DNA from 2 places in the Shewanella sp. SR1 genome. Region 1 is predicted to be linked to the other one. Evidence: predicted binding sites of a transcription regulator. Region 1 holds the regulator's gene; the other holds the start of a gene.
What was found. Region 1 encodes LexA, which represses DNA repair genes until DNA is damaged. Its sites were predicted from a motif close to TACTGTATNNNNATACAGTA; they were not measured.

Region 1 (3,217 bases):
TTTTGCAGAGTAATCGGCTCGCCAAAGTTCACATAACCTTGGCCGAAATTACCAAGTTTGCGAATCGCACCAAACACCTGCCACACAGATTCTTTTTTCTTTTTCTTACCACTTAACTCTTTATGGTACGTCGCCACTTCCATCACATGGTCATAGCCTAAATACACAGGCACCAATGTTACCGGACGCTCGATACCGCGCAGCACGCTGTTCATCGTCATGGCGATCATGCCCGTTTTTGGCGCCAATAGACGACCGGTACGTGAGCGGCCGCCTTCAGAGAAATATTCCACCGAATAACCTTTAGCAAACAGTTGGTCTAAATATTCACGGAATACTGCGGTGTACAGCTTATTGCCATTAAAACTACGGCGGATAAAGAAGGCACCACCGCGACGGAACATAGGTCCCGCGGGCCAGAAGTTGAGGTTAATACCAGCAGCAATGTGCGGCGGAACCATGCCTTGATAATACAAAATATACGATAACAGCAGGTAATCCATGTGGCTCCGATGGCAAGGCACATAGACAATCTCGTGGCCATCATGGTGCAACTGGCGAACTTGCTCGGCACCTTTGATGTTGATCCCGCTGTAAAGCTTGTTCCACAACCAAGTTAAGAAACGCTCAGCAATACGCACTAAGCTATCTGAGTAATCTGCAGCGATTTCATCGAGATACTCAATAGCCGTCTCGCGCGCTTGGGTCTCAGAAATCTTTTTGTTGGCCGCTTCTTCTTGAATCGCTTTACGCAGCGACTCGGATTTGAGCAACGAATGAAATAGTGCTTGGCGATTTGGCAACACAGGCCCTGTCATCACCTTACGTTGACGACGGAAATGCACCCGCGCGACCCGCGCTAACTTATGAGCGATCCCCATGTCAGTGCCGTGTTCGTCGGCCATGTATCGCAGAGATACCGCATTTGAAAACTGCACGAAGTTATGTCGACCTAAGAATAGAATCATCAAGCATTTGCGCAGCCAAGTCGGGTTTTCCCGCTCAAACACGGCCGCCTTCATAGTGTCGTCTTCTTTCCCTGGCGTGCGGCCCCAATACAGGCTCACGGGCACCAATTGAATGTCTAATTCAGGGCGCTCCTTATGCACGGCCAACAAACGCATAAAGCATTCGAGGAAAGGCTCGTTACCCGCACGCTCACCAAACAGCGGCTTACGCCCTTGAAGACAGACAACCCGAGGCGCAATCACACCATTCGCCACTAAAGGCTCATAGGGGCTCGGCAGTCCTAACTTAGCCGTAATTTCGCTCAGGGCAGCGATGTCACTCAGCGATTCCGTTTTCATCACATAAGCAAGGGGTCTGGAGGCATCCAGATTCAGATCGGCAAAGGGATCCTGAGGCACAACAATAGTGTGCACTAAGTGTTTTTGGATCCAGCGTAATGATTTCAACCAAAGAGAGTCGTGTTTAGGCATTATTCTTATGCAATTAAGTACGTTTACTAGCCCGGTAGAATACCAGACTATGGGTAATATTCGCTAATTCTCTCCAACATAGCTAAAAAGTGGTTAATACTTGCGCTGCAAATAATACTGTATATACTAACAGTAACTGTATAGAAAAACAGGAAACACCATGAGACCTTTGACGCCACGCCAAGCTGAAATTTTAGAGCTAATTAAACGAAATATTGCCGATACTGGCATGCCACCCACTCGGGCAGAAATTGCGACCCGTTTAGGTTTTAAGAGCGCCAATGCGGCTGAAGAGCATCTTAAAGCGTTGGCGAAAAAGGGCTGCATTGAGATCATGCCAGGCACATCGCGGGGCATTCGTCTGACTGCGGAAGTCGAAGAAGTAACTGAAACAGGTTTACCGCTTATCGGTCAAGTAGCCGCTGGCGAACCTATTCTCGCCCAAGAACATGTTGAACAGTACTACCAAGTCGACCCAAGCATGTTCCATCCCGCCGCCGATTTTTTACTGCGGGTTAAAGGCGACAGCATGAAGAATATCGGCATTCTCGAAGGAGATTTGCTGGCAGTTCATAAAATACAACAAGCTAGAAATGGTCAAGTGGTTGTCGCTAGAGTCGACGACGATGTCACTGTTAAACGTTTCGAAAAAAAAGGTAATGTGGTCTATCTACACGCCGAAAATGAAGACTATTCCCCGATTAAAGTGGATTTAGGCTATCAAAGTTTAACAATTGAAGGACTCGCCGTCGGTGTGATCCGTAATGGAGATTGGCTATGAACAAACTACTTGGCAATGCACCCCGCCATCCGGGCTTGTGGCTCGATGAAGTCCGTGATGCCGACTATGACTGGCACCATGCACCTATCGCCTGCATGCCAACTAAGACTCAAGGTCGCCAAGAATTAATCCATCTGAGCGCGCAACTCGCCCAGTTAAGCCAACAGGGCCGTTGGTTAGTGCTCATCAACCCGCCGAGTATTGGTTACAAACAAATGCTCGCCAACGCTGGGGTGCGTATGGACAGAGTCTTACTGGTGCACGCGAAAGATGAAGTGGAAACCCTGTGGGCGATGGAAAAAGCCTTAACAAGTGGTACGTCCAGTGCGGTTATTACTTGGACCCAATCATTAGATGCACGCGATAATCGTCGCCTGCAAATTGTCGCTAAAAGTGCCCGCGCCATGGGCATAGTGCTAGAAGACGTAAACAGTCACTTACATGGCGACGTACGCATTGAGCAAGGTAGCCTCTTCGGCCAACAATCTTTTTTTAGCGCTGTACATTAAATATTCATTTAATTTTTTACCTTGAAAGCCGCCTCGCCTATGAATGTGAGGCTTTTTTTTGGCAATTTTTCAGACAATTAGATAAATAAGTGATCTTGATCAATATTTAAACAGCAAGTATGGTTGGTTTAGTCGGCGATGATATATCGCCGCCCGTGGCAAATAAATCGAGCCGTAATCGAGTTCAAAATGCCACTAAAAATAGAGAACAGATTTATTTCAGTCGTATGTGCCAGCGTGGCTAATACCAGCAGTAATAATACTTAATTAAAAGTAACAGCCGCCAACGCACGTTGAAGTCAAAAAAGCTTTTTTGGGAACTGAAGAGTTTGCATAGAGTTGAGACTTACTGTGTTGCTCTTCTTTGTAGTTGCTATTCGCAATTGGCAGAGGAGAAGTCTTGTGAAGCAATTGTTGTATTGTTTACTCGTGGTGTTATTCGCACCACCGTTGGCCGCCGCGGACATGCGGTTCAACATGACCCCTGG
Region 2 (3,217 bases), on a different contig from region 1:
AAAGCGGGTAATGGCATTGATATGGGGTAGGGCTGTGCGCTGTGTGTCTTTGACATATTGCATCAAGCAACCCGCAGCCTGCAGTGATAAACGTGCATCTGCGATACCAAAACCATGCAAGTCTTTCGTGCCAAACTGAGCCAGCAGTAACTTGATGCTAGTGTCGTAATCAAATTCCCATTCAGGGCGACGACGTTTACCTTTAAAACCGTTTAGTAGACCTAGTTCGCCAAAGTCTTCACTGTAGAGAATTTCAACGGGATTAGTGCGTTGCAATTCAGCTTCTAATGACTCTCGCGTGTCGAGCTCGGCAATCACAAAACGTCCTGATGAAACATCCAGAGTGGCATAACCAAAACCGATTTTACCTTGATAAACCGCTGCCAATAGATTGTCTTGGCGTTCCTGCAGCAGGGCTTCGTCGGTTAAGGTGCCAGGCGTGACGATACGCACCACTTTACGCTCAACAGGACCTTTAGAGGTTGCTGGGTCGCCAATTTGTTCACATATCGCAACCGATTGACCAATTTGAACTAATTTCGCAAGATAGCCTTCCACAGCATGGTAAGGCAGTCCCGCCATGGGGATAGGATCGCCACCACTTTTACCGCGCGCCGTGAGTGAAATGCCTAACAGCTCAGAAGCACGTTTAGCATCGTCATAAAACAACTCGTAGAAGTCACCCATGCGATAAAACAGTAACATGTCGTGATGTTCTGCTTTCATGGTCAAGTACTGACGCATCATAGGAGTATGTTTTTCTAAATCATCGGTATCAATTACATTCATTAAATCGTTATCGTCCGTTGTGACTGCCGTGGTTATGTGGGATTAAGCGCTATGGAAGCAGAAGACTGCTGTACAATTTTCAGCTAAAAAGACCACGCAAAATTTGCTGCGCCAATCTTAGCAATAATTTACCGAAAATTGAGCCCTTGATGACGGATATTCGTCAAAGGGATGCAATATCGGATTTGATATTCGCTAAAACCTTAGCCATATTAAAAAATCCCATTAGTTAAAAATAATTCAGCCATAGGTCTTGATACTGTATGATTGTACAGTATACTAGTCCGCAGAATTAAGACAAAAAGCGCGGCTTTTTGAATTACCCGTTTGTAAATTGAATATTACTTTTGACAGCTTAAGGCTTGTCTTGATGAGGGAACTGGAATGAAGGTCGATCCAAATAAAGAGAAAGCACTTGCTGCGGTATTGATCCAAATTGAGAAACAATTTGGTAAAGGCTCCATCATGAAGCTGGGTGAAGATCGCTCTATGGATGTTGAGACCATTTCTACCGGTTCTCTATCTCTGGACGTTGCTTTAGGCGCTGGCGGTTTGCCAATGGGTCGTATCGTTGAGATCTATGGTCCTGAATCATCAGGTAAAACGACACTGACTTTAGAAGTGATTGCCGCAGCGCAACGTGAAGGTAAAACCTGTGCCTTTATCGATGCTGAGCATGCACTAGACCCTATCTATGCTAAAAAATTAGGTGTAGATATTGATAACCTGCTGTGTTCACAACCGGATACCGGCGAGCAAGCGCTTGAGATTTGTGATGCATTAACTCGCTCTGGCGCTGTTGACGTTATCGTTGTCGACTCAGTGGCGGCATTAACGCCTAAAGCTGAAATCGAAGGTGAAATTGGTGATTCTCACATGGGCCTAGCGGCACGTATGATGAGCCAAGCCATGCGTAAACTTGCGGGTAACTTAAAGCAATCTAACACCTTACTTATCTTCATCAACCAAATTCGGATGAAGATTGGTGTGATGTTTGGTAACCCAGAAACGACAACCGGTGGTAACGCGCTGAAGTTCTATGCTTCTGTTCGTTTAGACATTCGTCGTACTGGTGCCATTAAAGACGGCGATGAAGTTGTCGGTAACGAAACACGCGTTAAAGTGGTGAAAAACAAGGTTGCAGCACCGTTCAAGCAAGCCGAATTTCAAATCCTTTATGGCCAAGGTATCAACCGTACTGGTGAGTTAGTTGACTTAGGCGTAGCCCATAAGTTGATTGAAAAAGCGGGTGCTTGGTACAGTTATAAAGGCGATAAAATCGGTCAGGGCCGTGCTAATGCGGGTAAATATTTGACTGAAAACCCAGCCATTGCTACTGAAATTGACAAGACATTACGTGAGTTACTTTTGAGCAATCCTAGTGCACTGGCTGCTAAAGATGATGCTAGCACGGAAGATAATGTTGATTTAGAAACAGGCGAAGTATTCTGAGTCAGTCAGCCCGTCAAATTGCGGTCGCGCTGTTAGCGCGCCGCGATTATTCCCGCTTACAAATCCGCGATAAATTGCTCGAAAAAGGCTTCGAACTTAACGATATCGAACCTGTGCTCGATGCATGTGAATCCTCCGGTTTTATCAATGATAATCGCTATGCTGAACTGTTGGTCCGTAGCCACATTAGTCGAGGTCACGGTGCCATCCGCATTCGCCAAGCGATAGCGCAAAAAGGCCTGTCTAAAGATTGCATTGAAGCGGCGATAACCAATAGTGATTGTGACTGGTTTGAGCTAGCAAAAGATAAAGCCACTAAAAAATATGGAATTCCCCGCGTAACAGAAGTGAAGGGCTCTAAAGCCCGGGATCTCATCGCGAAGGAAAAGGCCAAACGAGTGCGGTTTTTAATGGGCCAAGGCTTTAGCTACGATCAAATCACTTATGCGTTAGATTCCGATCCCAATGATCTCGACGACGATTATTAATCGCCTCAACTCATCGATTGCGATGTAATCTTAAGACTGTAAAAGCTCCTTTTAACAAGTCCTCAGAAAATCTCCTCTAAAATGTCATCAAATGGGCTTTGTTGCTTTCGTACCCGACACTTTACCCACTTGCTCAAATACTGTACTTTTTGCACCCAACCCGCAGAGTCTGTCATCGTCCTTTATTATTGCTGTTTGGCCTCTAGCCACTCTTATGTGGGCGATTCACGCTAAAATATTAAATTCCTGATGTGCATATCACCAATCAAGGCTGGTCGTCCTTCCTCAGTCTGCTTATAATGCTGGGCAAATAGAAATACGGCTAGCCTAAGGCGTAGCTGGTAATGCTTACCCAATTCAGGATGATTTCATGTATCAAACTACAGCAGAGCTTAGAAGCGCTTTCCTCGAATTTTTCCGCAGCAATGGTCATCAAGTTGTGGACAGTAGTTCATTAGTGCCAGGCAACGATCCCACACTTTTATTTA

Region 2: recA (recombinase RecA) is a predicted target of LexA. The motif match lies at 1,047-1,066, and genes of this name have one in related genera.

Annotation. Positions count from the first base shown of each region.
Region 1 is NZ_JAJAEF010000014.1:14,002-17,218, forward strand. It holds gene plsB (glycerol-3-phosphate 1-O-acyltransferase PlsB) at 1-1,439, opposite strand, end outside; gene lexA (transcriptional repressor LexA) at 1,600-2,220, shown strand; gene KV201_RS13870 (cell division inhibitor SulA) at 2,217-2,729, shown strand; gene coxB (cytochrome c oxidase subunit II) at 3,132-3,217, shown strand, end outside.
Region 2 is NZ_JAJAEF010000013.1:117,780-120,996, forward strand. It holds gene mutS (DNA mismatch repair protein MutS) at 1-789, opposite strand, end outside; gene recA (recombinase RecA) at 1,174-2,241, shown strand; gene KV201_RS13750 (regulatory protein RecX) at 2,316-2,729, shown strand; gene alaS (alanine--tRNA ligase) at 3,100-3,217, shown strand, end outside.